3 regions of the Metabacillus sp. YM-086 genome follow, and region 3 is predicted to be linked to each of the others. Evidence: riboswitches for the same ligand, from Rfam matches in the RefSeq annotation. Region 3 holds a riboswitch; each other region holds the start of a gene.
What was found. A riboswitch is a leader RNA that binds a small molecule or an ion and turns the genes downstream of it on or off. The one in region 3 is predicted to bind cyclic di-GMP.
Positions count from the first base shown of each region.

Region 1: linked by a shared signal. The riboswitch ahead of ACEWK1_RS24955 (hypothetical protein) and the one ahead of ACEWK1_RS06495 (hypothetical protein) in region 3 are both predicted to bind cyclic di-GMP.
Region 2: linked by a shared signal. The riboswitch ahead of ACEWK1_RS11545 (EAL domain-containing protein) and the one ahead of ACEWK1_RS06495 (hypothetical protein) in region 3 are both predicted to bind cyclic di-GMP.

Region 1 is NZ_JBLUOI010000102.1:504-5,877, forward strand. Features, by position in the region: partial or broken gene ACEWK1_RS24945 (AraC family ligand binding domain-containing protein) at 1-54, shown strand, start outside; partial or broken gene ACEWK1_RS24950 (hypothetical protein) at 386-682, opposite strand; gene ACEWK1_RS24955 (hypothetical protein) at 1,530-1,850, opposite strand; cyclic di-GMP riboswitch class I at 1,916-2,000, opposite strand; gene ACEWK1_RS24960 (helix-turn-helix transcriptional regulator) at 2,519-3,874, opposite strand; gene ACEWK1_RS24965 (methyl-accepting chemotaxis protein) at 4,359-5,374, shown strand, end outside.
Region 2 is NZ_JBLUOI010000022.1:32,912-38,285, reverse strand. Features, by position in the region: gene ACEWK1_RS11555 (DUF4870 domain-containing protein) at 1-158, opposite strand, end outside; gene ACEWK1_RS11550 (methyl-accepting chemotaxis protein) at 718-2,406, opposite strand; gene ACEWK1_RS11545 (EAL domain-containing protein) at 2,610-3,320, opposite strand; cyclic di-GMP riboswitch class I at 3,393-3,480, opposite strand; gene uvrA (excinuclease ABC subunit UvrA) at 3,639-5,374, opposite strand, start outside.
Region 3 is NZ_JBLUOI010000010.1:12,303-17,676, forward strand. Features, by position in the region: gene ACEWK1_RS06485 (efflux RND transporter periplasmic adaptor subunit) at 1-698, shown strand, start outside; gene ACEWK1_RS06490 (N-acetylmuramoyl-L-alanine amidase) at 1,254-2,816, opposite strand; cyclic di-GMP riboswitch class I at 3,027-3,116, shown strand; gene ACEWK1_RS06495 (hypothetical protein) at 3,235-4,737, shown strand; gene ACEWK1_RS06500 (hypothetical protein) at 4,823-5,374, opposite strand, start outside.

The sequences.
Region 1 (5,374 bases), on a different contig from region 3:
TCTTGTAAGAACAAAGAATATGTAATAGGTACCGGTGATATTCGGATGGTCAATATATAAAGGCATATAGAGAAGCAGAATATGAAATAAGAAGTCCTTTTGGTGGTTTCTTTGATGGACAAGAAGGGATTATTAAAATTATTATATTTTCTTTATTAAGTATTTTAGCTATTTTTCTCATTTATAAAGTGATAAAGAATAACCGTGGAAGAGGTTAAAAACTTTATCGAACTAGTGTAGTGTTAGTTCAATATCCATCATCACTCTTCAGCAATAAGAAGCGCCTTGTTTAATAGATAGAAGTTTTTTTGAGGAGGTATAGACTAAAAAAAGCGACATAAACAATATGGATAAAAAATTAATAAAAAAGAGGGTGTTATCCCTCTCAGTGATGGTTCTTTGACAAGTTTTGTAGATAAATAAAAAGGTTTGTAACTAATTTTGAGCATATGGCTACGACATAATAACCTATAAAAAGGTGAAAAAAATTTGCTCCTCCATTTAATTGGAAGAACTCAGCAGCAACTAATAATGGCTTGAAAATAAAAGCAAAGAATAAGGACAAAACAAACATATACAAGTAATAATTCTTATTGTGTTTTAAGATCAATTGATACCAAAGTATATAAGTAACTGGTACAAATGATACGTCTAACGTAAAGCTTGCAGGGAGAATCGGAAGAACTTTATATGGGTAAAACCAATATGCTTTGCTTGCACCAAATACATCAACATAGGTAAAAAAACATGAACGTTATAACCATAGAAACACAATAATAAGGCTTTTCTTTTATTTATAAAAATTAAAAGAAAAATTAACGGGATAATTAATAATGCTAAAACAACCCAGAATTGCCAATGACTAAATGACGAGTAATCTTGCCAATAGTTTAACCATTCTTTTGAATGAAGTAAGTCTATTTTCTGTAATTCATCAATTTTATTCTGTTATTGTTTATCCATAGTAAAAATCTCCTCAACAATTTATGAAGTTATTTTTACCAAATCTGATAAATACAACTCATAAATTTTGAATAGTTAATCTTATATTGTCTAAACACAGAAAAAGGCTATTACCCATCGTTCGAATAATAGCCCTAAAGGAGAAAAAAGTTTGTAATAAGTCACTCTTCCAAGGTGACATACTACGATGAATATTGAAGATGATACTCATTAAAAGTATATTCAACATATTTTATTTTGAGATGGACAGTGGACTAGTCGACAATCGAATTAAATAACTTACTCTTTGCTACTTTGTTAGTTATTAAAAATAATAATATGGCAAGTTGCAAAACAGTAAAGTCAAGTTTGGAAAGTTTACTTAAAAATAGAAACATCACTTTTCAACTTAAACCTTTTTCCCTTCTGGGGGAAAAATTTGCTTTGAACAACATATATTTAGTATTTACAATAATAGGGCTATAATCCTTATTATTTTTTTAGGAATAAACTTAACAAGCTTTAATCTTGACCTTTATAAGAAACAATAGCTTATTCTCGAAGGTTCAGTATTAAAGGATAAGCACTTAATTTACACTTGTTCTATTTATTGACATGTTGTTTATGTCATTCTTTGCCTTTTCGTAGTCTACTACTGTAAGATGTATCATAAAGTTAATAACGTTGTCATACTCTCCACGTTTACGAAACTCATAGAAAATAATAGGTCTTTCGTGTTTTAAAATTGTAATAAATGAAACTAGACAAAGTTCGGATTTTGGACTTTTAATTCTAAGAAACTGTTTTAAAAAATTCAAAAAGTAAAACGTTGAATCTTTGTTATCCGGGTAAATAGTTAACAATTGATTGAATTTTTTTATTGCCAATTGTATTTCAGTACGTTTCATTATATCCCCTCCATTTAATAAAAAGGGGTTACCAATAGATATTCAATTAAGCTTAAGCTATTTATCTTGGCAACCCGACTGTCATAGTCATAAGACTTTAGACTCGTGGCTTTGCGTCCTTACCTTTCGGCAAGTTTGCCTTTTTCAACCATACATTGGATTTTAAAGACTTTTATACTATATTTCAACAAAAATCTACAAATAAATAATTTCTAATTTACTATTATTGCATCACAGATAATCTACCAAGTGTCAGAATTCGGAATAAAAATCGTGAATTTATTAATTAGCTCAATAGAAGAAGTCAAAGAAAATCCTTTACGTGGAATAAGTTCAAGCTATTTTTCAATAAGTACTCACTGCCTTCACCTAGTATTAAAGTATATATTATATATTTATGAATTTAGATAAGAGATGAATGATAACTGAGAGGATCCGTGTGCATTAATAGTGCCAAGCACGGTTCTATGAGGGGGTGGAGCACAATTAACCGTAAGGTAGAAAGGCTCAACTCTAATCGACAATCTTTACGGTAGAGTCTTTCTATATAAAAATGGACAATTGTGTTCAATTAACCATAGGGTCTTGGCTGATTAAAATAGGCTAGTCATATATGATGACTAACCTTTACTTTATCCATTTATATCTCATGAATAAATTTTACTATTTTAAAATTTAAACGAAGGTAAAGTTAACTCATGAAAGTGAGTGAACAAAAACTGACTCTCTAAATGACCGTGGTATAATTCAAGTGCTGTCATTGCCTCACTTTCTATTGCCTTAATTCTACAGATTTCATAAAGAATATCGGCTTTCAAAAGACCTTCATAGTCATTTTCCAAAAGATCCAAAGCATTGTAAAATAGAGAAAGAGCTTTATTGGTATCATTCAATAGGTTTTTATAAAATTTGCCTTCTAAGTAAAAGTTTCTAGAGCGAATTATTTTACAGTCTATATCAGCAAGAATAGTTTTTGATTTATTAATTAATTTTTTGATAAATTGAATATCAGGGCTGTTTTCTAATAAAACATAGATTCCTAATTGATATATGGATAAACTAGTTTCTTTAAATTCATCCATTTGAAAAACCATTTCAGCATCAATCCAAAATATTTCTTTTAATTTAGTAGCTAATTCTGCTTCTGGATAAGAAGTCATAATAGTATAAATAGTTAAAGCCCAGCCTCTAAAAATTCCCTCTTTATCGTTCTTTAGATGAAGTTTTTCTCTTAATAAGAGCAATTCTTCTCTAATATCCCCAATTTTTATATTCTCTAGATATCTAATAAGTAAATTAATATATTCTGTTTCAAGAGGATAAATTAAATGATGATTGACATTATTTATACTCTTTAGAGCTTTTGAATAGGATCCAATATAGAGATAAAGGATAGATAGATTAAAATATATGTTATCTCTTTCTTCCTTTGTAATAGTAGGACTTTCATTTGAGAGAGCCAAAGCTCTGTCAAGTAAGTTTAAACTCTTAGATATCCTTTTTTCGTCGAACCAAATACTTGCGATCGCATTATATGCTTTTAATTTCAAGCGTAAATTGTAATTATTGTTTTCTTCCAAATTAATTACTTTTAATAAGTATTCTTCTGCTTTTTTATTATTATTTTTTCTTAAACAATAGATTCCATTAAGGAATTGATAATCAATATCTCTACTTTTAATTTGATAAGTATCAATTTTGTTCTTAAAAGTTGAGAGTTCTTTTTCTACATAATGCCATTGTTTTAGACCAATTAAATCTTTAATTTTTTGTATTTGATAGTCAATTTCTCTTAACCTTTCATTAATGTTCGGATCAGAAAAGTAACTTATGGGTGTATTTAGTTTTTCACTAAACTGATTTAAGTCCTGATTAGATACAGGAGTATTCCCGTTTTCTATATTACTTAACTTGCCAACAGAACAAATTCCCTTAGCTAATTCTCCTAAGGTCATACCTATTTCTTTTCTTTTCGCTCTTATTTTTTCTCCGATGTTGTTATGTCTAGGTATTTGATTGCTCATATAAATTCTCCTTTTTCATTTCCTGATCAAAGTAAATATCAATACTATTTTACTATGTCTATGATAATAATCGTAATCTTAGTGTGTTCTTGTGTTAAAGAATTACTCTATTTATAAGAATAAATGAATTTTTTTGTATTTTTTTTAAAAAATAACGTTGAAATTTTATTTGTTGATGCTATAATTTAATTTATAATTCAAACAAATAGTTCAAAAGTCACTTTAATTGTAAGGTCTAATGTCTGATGTAGAGCAGTGAACCTGTCGCTTATTAACATTACTTTACTTATTATTAAGGAGAATTAGGAATTTTAGTAGCGTACCTGCTAAAACACTAAAACACTTCCTTTCTAGAACGGGATACGTCTAGTAAGAAAGTGTTTTTTTGTTGGGATATTAATTATCAGAAGACTTATTGAGCTTGTATTGTAAGCACTTATAAAAGGCGGAAAGAGGGAAAAGCATGTTTAAGAGGAATTCATTTATGAAATTGAACTTAAAATTAGGGGCTAAAATAAACCTTATTGTTTTGGGTATTGTCCTGTTACTTTCTATTGTAATAGGCGTTGTAGTTGTTCGGGAAGTTACAGATGGTATAAAAACATTTGCAATTGAAAAAGCAAAAGGGGATCTTGCTTTAAGTGAACGTTATATTAACAACAAGTATCCAGGTGAGTGGCATATTGATAACGGAAAATTACTTAAAGGTGATGAATCATTCAATGATAACTATGAAGCTGTTGATAAAATAGGGCAAGATACTGGGGATACTGTAACAATATTTCAAGGAGATACACGAATCGCAACTAATGTGAGAGTTAATGGAGATAGAGCTGTTGGTACAAAAGTGTCACATCAAGTCGCAGATGCTGTGCTAAAAGAAGGCAATAACTATTATGGTCAAGCAACTGTGGCTGGGCAAACCTATCAAACCGCTTATATGCCAATTAAAGATAAAAATGGAGAGGCAATTGGTATTCTCTATGTAGGAGCCCCACAAGCAATTATAGATGATATATTGTCCTCTTTTTTAACAATATTTTTAATTTTAGTGATTACTATCATTATAATTGCTACTTTCATTGTTTTATGGTTTACACGAGGATTAACTAAACGACTTACTACTATTTCATCAGCATTAGAAAATGCAGGATACGGTGACTTTACTACAACTATTATTGATGAAACTGGTGATGAACTAAGTGATCTTTCGAAAAGTTTTAATAATATGAAGGAAAACCTAAGTGATTTGATCCAAAATGTTATGAAATCCTCAGAACTAGTCGCATCTTCTTCAGAGGAATTAACTGCTGGAGCTGAACAAACTAGTAAGGCTACAGAACATATTACAGATTCAATCCAACAAATTGCAAATGGATCAGAATCTCAAACACAAAGTGTTGAAGAAAGTGCTCGTGCTCTTGAGGAATTATCCATAGGGATTGCAAACATTGCTGATCGTTCTTCATTACTGGCAGAGTCTGGCGTGGAAGCTAGTGA
Region 2 (5,374 bases), on a different contig from region 3:
GACAAAAACGGTATGATATGTGACACGAGTGCTTTTTTCGCATGACTCTTAACTTCCAACTGATCAACAATAAAGTAAATTGCAATTGGTAACAAAAACGGCGCAAAGAACACGCTAAAGTAATTCAAAGCTGCTAAAAATCTATTTGTTTTATCCATTTGTTCTTTTCACTCCCCTATCATTAATACGTATGAAAAGATAAGAGGTTTCAGGCTTTGATATGTATTTTTTCTATTTCCCTCAATTATTTATGATCTACATAAAGTTTGAAGAGCACTTCCCTTTAACTTTTTATATCTATTCGTCTTACTTGAAGACCATGCAAAATTGGTATATGATGGATATAAAAACATATACTAAAAGACGATTGGTGAACGTACACCAACCGCCTTTCATTGTTTCAGTTACTCCGCAGTGCAAGTTGCGGTGGCTGAGGCTTGTAGAACATAATACGATTAGCTCACTTCCTTCATCGCCAAATGTCAGGGTGGGCTAGTCGTTTTTATTTCCGCTGTTTCCTGTTGCGGCTATAATCGAAACGACCAGAGCGGCAAATGCAATCATCGTATCCAACTCTTCACGCGTGATGTACAAGGCATCACCCCCGATCTGCCCCGGGAGTAACCACCGCAGCCCAACCCCTGCATAGTAACTTGTTATATTATACCATTTTTAGAACCTGCTTTTTATCTCACTATTTTCCTATCTACTGCTAAATTATAATTTAAATTTATTGACAACTACCTTTAATTCCTCTGCCATTTGCGCTAGAGCTTGAGCTGATGCATCAATTTCTTCCATCGAAGCCAATTGTTCTTCAGCTGAAGCTGCTACCTCTTCAGAGCTTGCCGCATTAGCTTGGGAGAGTTGAGATATTTCCATAGCTGAATTGGTAATTTCATCAATGCTAGCCGATATTTGTTGAACAGTTGCTGTTACCTGTTCAATTTGTGGTGTCATATTTCTTGTACTAGAAAGGATTTGCGTGAACTTATCAGATGTTTGTTCTGATACTTTTACCCCTTCCTCAACATTCGTGACAACTTCATTCATGATGTTCACTGATTCATCAGTATCTTTTTGGACTAAGGCAATTAACTCTGCAATACTTTTTGTAGACACTTGTGATTGCTCAGCTAATTTTCTCACCTCATCTGCAACAACTGCAAAACCTTTACCATGCTCACCAGCTCTAGCCGCTTCAATCGCTGCATTTAATGCTAATAAATTTGTTTGTTCAGCAATACCGCTGATCACATCTAATATCGAGCCAATTTCTTTTGATCGTTTTGATAATGAGGTCACTTTTTCGTTTGAACGACTAATAGACTCAGAGATAAACTTCATTTGTGCCAAATTATTTTCAACAAACGTTCCACCTTCCTCGGCTTCTTTTGTTGTTTTTCGTGATAGTTCAGACACATTTGCTGAGCTTTCAGAAATATGTTGAATTCCTTGTAAAACCTCTTGTAATGAAGTTGTGTTGCTTTCTAATTTTGTTGTGGTTTCTTCAGCCCCACTTGAAATCTCCTGAATTGCAGATGAAACAGTTTCTGATGCTCTACTTGATTGTTCCGCACTTGCATTCAATTGCTCTGCTGATGCCGCTACTTGATCAGAGCTTGTAGAAATCGAACTAATCATTTCCCGTAAATTATCTGTCATTTGTTCAAAAGACTCGTTTAGATAATAGATTTCATCTCTACTCTTAATCTTTAATTTTTCTACGTTTAAATCTCCATCTGCTACTTGCTTTGCCATGTTTCCTAATTTTACAACAGGTCGTGATATGAGGATGGAAATAACAACACCACATGCAATAGCAAATAATAGGGCAAAAACACTTAAAATCACTACTTTCACTCTTGCGTTATCTGATGATTCATGTGTTTCCTTATATCGAACATCTAATATTTCTTTTAACCAATTATGCATTGAAAGGGTATCTTCTGTTAGACGAGTGCTTATAGGAACAATTTGCGCTAGTCCCTTATCAATAGCTTTCTCTTTATCAACCAAACTTTCATCCAGAATTTGATTTGCCTTTTCTCTAAACTCAATATTCGAGTTCTCAATTGAATTTAAACGATCAACCGTTTCCTGCAAAGTGGATAATTCTTTCCCTTTTAAAATTGCCGCATTAATACGATCATTTGCTTCATTCATTTTGTCTCGATAGCTATTATCACCATATAGTAAAAATGCACGATAATATCCTGATTGTAGCGCTGAATCGGTTTGAATCGATTGAGTAATTGCACGTATCTCAGTAACAGTTTCAACAATATAATTGTATGATTCATTTGACTGCTTCATATTGGAATATGACACATATGAAGAGATCCCAAAGATCAATGAGACGATTAGGAAGCTTCCTATTAATTTCCGTTTGATTGTTAATTTCATGATGTAAATATCTCCTTTTGTCTGATTTAGTAAAAAACAAAAAAACACCTTTAATCCAAGCATGTACATCTTGGAATTAAACGCGTTATTAGCAAGTGGCAGGATCGCTACCCTTATACCAATATCTCTTCCTTATACAAAACTAAATATTATAAAGTAACAGGGTCGCTATTCTTTCCTAATATTATTCTCAGGTTTTCTTATTAGCCATTACTAACATCAGCATAATTGGTTAATAACTGCGGTCTCCCTAGTAAAAAGCCTTGGCCTAATGGAACGGATAGGCTTTGAGCTATCTGTAAGTCTTCCACTGTTTCTATGCCTTCGAGAATGACAGTATTATTATATCGTCTGCAATACTCTAATATTAAATAGATAAATGCTTGTTTTTTTTCTGACCGGTGCAAATCTTGGGAAAAATAGCGATCGAGTTTTATATATTCGGGGTCAAGCTCAATAATATCTTGTATATACGCTTTACCCTTTCCTACATCATCAAATGCAATACTAATACCAGAATTTCTTAAAATAGCAATTCTCTCTTTTAATTGTGCAAGATCTCTAACAGTCTCAACCTCTGATAATTCAAATGTGATATTTCGATTGGATAGCAACTTTTCTGTAGCTAGCTTGTTTATGAAATCCAGAAATTCATGATGAAAAATAGTTGATGGAAAAATGTTTAGAAATAGCTTTTCTTTTGATTCATTCGGGCGAAACATTTTAAGAGCTTTGTAAACGGACTGAGTATCTAGTTGATATAATTGATTGTTTATGATTGCTTGTTGAAAAAATAATTCCGGATTAGAAAAATCAGTAGATCTTAGAAGTCCCTCATAACCAATCCTTTTCTTATCCTTTAATGAAAAAATAGGTTGAAAATGATGATAGATGTTTCCTTCGTTGATCGTCACGTAAATCCCCCCTTTGTTAGAAAAAAAGTGAACGAGAAGAATACTCGCTCACTTTACAATAGTAAAATATTCTCCGGCGGCTAGGCTACCATAGTAGATGATCTACCTTAGGTCCTTGGCTTTGCGCCCTTATCTTTCAATAAGTTTGCCTTTATCATTTTGTAGGTCTATTATACCACAACAAATTATTACAATTTCACCAACCGTTCGACAAATAATGACATTTTTCCCATTTGCTATATTAACTCTACTTCTTAGATATGAAAAATAGAAAAAGAGGCTGAACATATCATTCAGCCTCACCTCAAATTAACCAAATTAACTTTGCGCTACTTCTTCTTTTTCTTTAATCAGATTTCTCATTCGCTCACGATCGCGCTCTATAATTGGCTTTAAATATTTACCTGTATAAGATTGTTCGTTATTCATAATATCCTCTGGTGTACCAAAGCCTACGATCTGACCACCTTTGTCTCCACCTTCAGGACCAAGATCAACAATATAATCGGTACCTTTAATAACATCAAGATTATGCTCGATGACAAGAACGGTATCACCATTATCCACTAGGCGTTGAAGAACTTTTAAGAGTCTTGCGATATCATCAACATGTAAGCCAGTTGTCGGTTCATCAAGGATGTAGAGTGATTTACCTGTTGAACGTCGGTGCAGTTCTGATGCAAGTTTCACCCTCTGTGCTTCCCCACCGGAAAGTGTCGTTGCGGGTTGACCAAGAGTAATGTAACCAAGGCCTACATCAAAAATCGTTTGCAACTTTCGTTTAATCTTAGGAATATTTTCGAAAAACGTTACTGCATCTTCGACTGTCATTTCTAAGATATCAGAAATGTTTTTCCCTTTGTAGGTAACTTCCAATGTTTCACGGTTGTATCGTTTCCCATGACAAACTTCACATGGGACATACACATCAGGTAGGAAGTGCATTTCAATTTTAATAATTCCATCTCCACGGCAGGCTTCACAACGTCCACCTTTAACATTGAAGCTGAAGCGGCCTTTTTTATAGCCTCTAACCTTTGCCTCATTTGTTGTTGCAAACACATCACGTATGTCATCAAATACACCTGTATATGTTGCAGGATTCGATCGCGGTGTCCGACCGATCGGTGATTGATCAATATCAATGACCTTTTCAAGTTGTTCAATTCCCTTAATTTCTTTGTGCTCACCTGGCTTCGCCTTAGCATTATGAAGCTTTTGCGCCAGAGATTTATGCAGTACTTCATTGACTAATGTACTTTTACCTGATCCTGAAACACCAGTAACAGCGATAAACATCCCTAGCGGGAATTTCACATTTACATTACGTAGGTTATTTTCTTTTGCACCTTTAATTTCAATATATCGACCATCAGGTTTTTTACGCTCGTATGGTAAAGGAATAAACTTTTTCCCTGATAAATATTGTCCAGTTAATGAGTTTTCATCACTCATGACTTCTTCAGGTGTGCCTGCCGAAATAACCTGTCCACCATGAATGCCTGCTCCAGGACCAATATCAATTAAATAATCGGCAGCAATCATTGTATCTTCATCATGTTCAACAACAATTAGTGTATTTCCGATATCACGCATATTTTGTAGTGTCTGAATGAGACGGTCATTATCACGTTGATGAAGTCCAATTGATGGCTCATCAAGTATGTATAAAACACCTGTTAAACGTGAGCCAATTTGAGTGGCAAGACGAATTCGCTGCGCTTCTCCTCCAGATAGGGTTCCAGCTGCACGATTTAATGTTAAATAATCTAAGCCAACATTATTTAAGAAACCTAACCGCTCGCTAATCTCTTTTAAAATCAAATTTGCAATCGTCATTTCTTTTTCTGTTAGAGATAAATTTTGAAAGAATTTAAGTGAATCCTGAACAGACAGCTTTGTTAGCTCTCCAACATGGTTACCCTGAATTAACACAGCTAGAGATTCCTTTTTCAAACGATGCCCCTTACATGTTGGACAGTTTTGCTGTCCCATGTATTTCTCCATTTGCTCACGGATAAAATCAGAGCTCGTTTCTTTGTAACGTCTTTCTA
Region 3 (5,374 bases):
AAAAGACGAAGTACGAAAATCAGTTAGACAACATTAATGAACAAGAAAATTCGGCCTCTATGGTCAGTAATATCGACGGAGTTGTTGTTGAAGTTAATAAAAATCTCGGAAACCCTATTATTACAATCGCATCAAATGAATTAGCAATTGAAGGAGAATTTTCAGAAAAGCAACTCAAAAAAGCTGAAACTGGTATGAAATTGACTGCAACTGCTTCTGGCGAGAAAAAGAAGCTCGAAGGTACACTTGATAAAATCAATCCATATCCAGTCAATGAACCAACAATTGACCAGGAAAATGCGTATAACTTTGTTGCAAGCATTCTTGAACAGCCAGAAACATCTCCAATCGGGACAAAAACAACGGTTTCTGTTGTAACGTCGGAAGCAATTGAAGTACCTGCAATACGTGATGGAGCAATTCATGGAAAGAAAACTTCTTATGTTTATCAGTTAAATGAAGATGGACAAATTAAGAAGAAAACGGTTGAAAAAGGTTTGAGTTTTGATGGTTATACGGAGATTGTTAAAGGTTCTGACATTGGAGAAGTTACGATGCTCAGTCCAGAGAAATCACCTCAAACTAACACTAGCTTTGTAACCGAAATGAAGCCGAAGCAGATTACAAAGGCCGCTTTGAAGGACTTTACTTCTCGTGAAGTATGGAAATATATATTGATTGGTTTGGTGGAGAGATAATTAAAAAACCCGAGTATGTAAGAGATACTCGGGTTTTAGTTTTTGAAGTGCAAAATTAGAAATAATTTTACTATTCGCACTTAGATTAGCAAAAATGCTTGGAACATTGTGACTCCAAGCATTTTTACATTATTTTGCATAGAACTTTTACTAAATTTCAAAAGATAAACGGAAAAATTCCGTCTAAATAGAGAAATACCAGCATTTTTCACAAAATAAGGGGAATTACTCCGCTTATATGAACTTATTCTTTAAAATTAGCTATATAGAGAGCAGTTAGCCGGAATATTTCCGCTTATATCGGCCTTTTAAGCATCTATTGTATACTATAACCGGAATTTTTCCGCCTATTAATTGCTGTATTTCTTCGAAAAAATCAACAATGAATAACATCAGAGAGTCTTAACTACCATAACCCTGCCACTTTCAGTACATCAATCTCCTCGCACACTGACACTAATTTTGCCATCCTGTTAAAAGAATGCTAATTAAGCTTTTGTACTCGAAAACCGAATTACTTAATAGTAGAAACTCAGGTTTCTTATTGGTTATGATTCAGCGTGTAACAATCACCCGAACTTCTTTCTCAACTTCTTCCAATGTTTCCTCAATCATTACCGGCAGTAACTCATATCCACCTACCTGCTTAATCGCATCAGCTCTACCTTTCAGACGTTCTAAGACAGATAAATTTGCCTCAGCCTTCACTAACTGATTTTCGGCAGTCAATTTCCGCATTACTTCTATTAATCTAAGCTGCGAAACTTCATAAATTGTCCGTTCTACGGCAATTTTTGCAGGTCTAACATAGGTAGTATTTAATGCCTGTCGATTTGAAGCTCCACCAACTTGTCCAATTTTCACTTCCGTTAAGCGAAGCTGTGCTGTTAGTTGATCATATTGGCCGTCCACTACATAAAGATCTCCATTGTTAATCGCTTGGTTATATCTATTTAGTAAACGGATTAACAACGCACCCTGTGTCTCCGCTTCATTTTTTCTTAAATCTGCATTTATCTTACTAGGCAGCGCTTGATATCCACCTGCCTGCTTAATGCCAATTGCTCTTTTCTTTAAACGTTCAAGTTTCTTCGTCTCACTGATAGCTTGAGCGTAGTTCTCCTTACTAACAGTTGCTTGAATCGCATGTAATAAACGATATTGCGAAACCTCAAATATTGTTCTCTCCACTGCAATTTTTGCAGGCCTTACATAGCGTTCATTTAAGTTAGCACGATTAGAGGAACCTGAGACTTTACCTATTTTCATTTCTACATTTTTCAATTGCTTTGTAAAAGAGTCATAGAGTGTATTTACCTTATTAATATCTCCAGCTTCAATTGCTTTGTTATAGGCTGCTAACTGCTGAATTAATTTTTCCCCTTCAGCTGAGGCAGAACCATTCAAACCAAAGAAGCGATCAACTCCGTTCGCCATTCCTTCTGCAAGCTTTTCTTGGTAGGCATTTGTTGATAGTTTTTGGTCTTCCTCTGGATTTGACATAAATCCTACTTCAGGAAGAACAACAGGCTGTTTCGCCCAGTTAAAGCCCGTGATATCGGTTCGCGGTGATAAACCGTCGCCATTCGCCTTATTGGCACTGGTTGACTTGATCACTTCATTAATCATGTGAGTGGCTGCTAGTTTACTTTTTTCATTGATGCTTTTTGTATATGAGCCTGATGGATATAAAACATGAATACCTCTTATATTTCTGTTTGTGCTTCCATCTGCATGAACTCGGATTGTTAAATCTGCACTTTTTGCATTACAAAACTGCGCGCGATCCACATTGCTTAAATTCACATCATGGTGTGTTCTCGTCATATAAACTTGATAGCCTCGTTCTTTCAACTTCGCTTCTAACTTCTTAGAGATTTCTAGAACTAGCACATATTCAGGCTTTTTCGTTGAAACACCTTGTGTTCCTGAAGATACTTTAGCTTTCATTGTTTTAGACCCTGGTGCGTTTGGTTCTTTCGTATTATTACCTTTTCGTTGATGACCTGGGTCAATACAGATGACCTTGGATTCAGCGGCTTGTGCTTTAGCATTTGGTTGTAGCATTACCACAACTAAAAGTATAGCAATAAGAATGTTACCTATCTTTTTGTACATTTTTCTTCTCTCCAGACGTACTTTTTTTGCATATATATAGTATCGGCAATAGATTAAGGAATTTATAGTAATTTCCCCAGAAAACTCCACACCAAATTCACTAGGTTCAGTAGGGAAATTAAGTTTAATTTGAAGTTATTTTCCAATAACATCTTCACTTCTTCCAGAAAAATAGTATAATAGACTTATCAATCAACCACTAAAAAAATACTATGAAAAAGGCAAACTTACTGAAAAGTAAGGACGCAAAGCCATGAGTCTAAGGCAGTCACAAGCTGCTATGATCGTCAGGTTGCCATAGCAAGGAAGCACTATGGCCAAATTCTGTCATAGTGTTTTTTTATGTTTAAGGGGGTTTTTGGCAAGGTTACTCGCTTTTTATTACTTATTTCAACTTAGATTATAGGAGGAACTTACTTTGAATAGTAAAATTTTAAAGAATCTAGCCATATTGTCTGTTTTAGTTGTTATTAGCTTATTTCAATTTGATACAAAGGCACAAGCAGCAGAGAACACACTTCCATTTGATGTAGAAACAACCGGAAGCTTAACAGAACAAACAAAAAGTAATGATTATACGATCGATGTTACAGAAGCAGGACGTATTTCTTTTGATTTGACTTCATATGTGCATTCTTATGCATACATTAAATTCTATGATTCCAATAACAAGGAAATTTTTAATAATTATGTGTACGGGAGCTCTTCTACTCCTGGAAGATTCACACGTTGGGAAGATGTAGAACCTGGCACTTATCACCTGAAGATCTATAATGGAAGTTCAAATACTGTTCACACAGGTTCTTACAAAATTATCACTAACTTTACATCAGCAGGGAGTACAGAGGTTGAACCTAACAATGGAACAGTTGAAGCACAAGAATTGGCTTTTAGCGAATCTGTTAATGGGTTTCTAGCATGGGATGATAAGTTTGACTTCTTTAAAATAACTGTTCCTAAATCTGGACAAGTTGATTTTAATTTAACTTCTTACGTTGACACGTATACCTATATTTCTTTAATCGATAGTAATAACAAAGAAATATTTGAACATTATGTTAATGGCAGTTCAAAAAATCCCGCTAAATTTATTCGTTCTGAGGATTTGAATAAGGGTACTTATTATGTGAAAGTCTATAATGGTAGCTCAAATAACCGCCATACAGGAAAATATACTCTTAATACAACCTTCACTTCAGCTGGTAGCAATGAGTCAGAACCTAACAATGGAATTGTTGAAGCTGAGTCAATTGCTTATAACAAAACAAAAACAGGTTTTCTTACTTGGGATGATAAAGTAGATGTTTATAAAGTGAATGTTACGGTTCCTGGAAAAGTAGGCATTGATTTATCTTCATACGTAGACTCAACTGTTTATATCGAAATGTTAGATTATAATAATAACTCGCTTTTTGAAAAATATGTTCACGGAAGTGCTGTGACACCAGGAAAATATAAAAACACGCTTGAATTGGAAACAGGTACTTACTACTTAAAAGTCTATAATGGTAGTTCAAGTACAAGACATACAGGTAAATACCTACTAACTGTTACACCACCAGCTAATACTCATATTGGCCGTGTGTTAATTCGCAGTAATGACCAGTATTTATACAGTCCAAATGGTTCTAAGCATCGTAAATTAAGACAACATGAAGGTCTTCGCATTTACAAAGTGTTAAGTGATCGCTACGATGTTGGTGGTGGATATTATGTGAAGAAAACCAATGTAAATCTATTTTATATAGGACATGTTTGGAGTAAGGAATACAATCTAAAGGTGTACAAGCCAGATGGTTCATTCTATAAATACTTTGATCGAAATGAGCCGGTTCGTGTATATGGCTACAGCAACGGTCGTTACGATGTTGGTGCTGGTTATTTTGTCAAACCATCAGATGATGTGCAGCTTGATCGCTAACAGCACGTTATGAAAAATGCTCTGTAGAGAAATTCTACAGAGCATTTTTTTCAAGTTTCTGCCGGAATAACCGATACTTTTTCCATTAATTCGTATCAATCATGACCTTCGATACCTTCATATCTTTAAAGTAATAGGAATCGCCTATCTTTTCAAAATTAATATCTGCTTCAACACTGCTGTTCTTCACATGAACTTTATTTCCTTCTACCTCTACTGTATAGTCGTAATATCCTCCCTCATGGTCACTTGGAAAACGAAAAGCCGCTTCATACGCCAGTAACTGATCAAGCATGCCAGGATTTGAGACAATTCTTGATAACATATCAGCATTTTGATTTGTTAATCCATATAGTAAGGTTTTCGTTGAACCTAAGATATGGCCTGTTAGGAAGTATTGATTTCCTCCTGTTAATCTTTTTGACTCTTCATCTTCAAGTGTTGAGATTGAAATCTCTCCTCTATGTGTTTCTAGTAACTCGTCATATAACTTATAAATCTCTTGATAAAACGCTTCACTTTCATAGTAATCTCCACCTTCTGTTGCCGTTTCTTGCTCTTTTTTTGGCTCAGTGTAGAAAACGGATTGTGAATGTAAAACATAATCACCATCTACTAGTTGAAAAGAAAGAAGCTC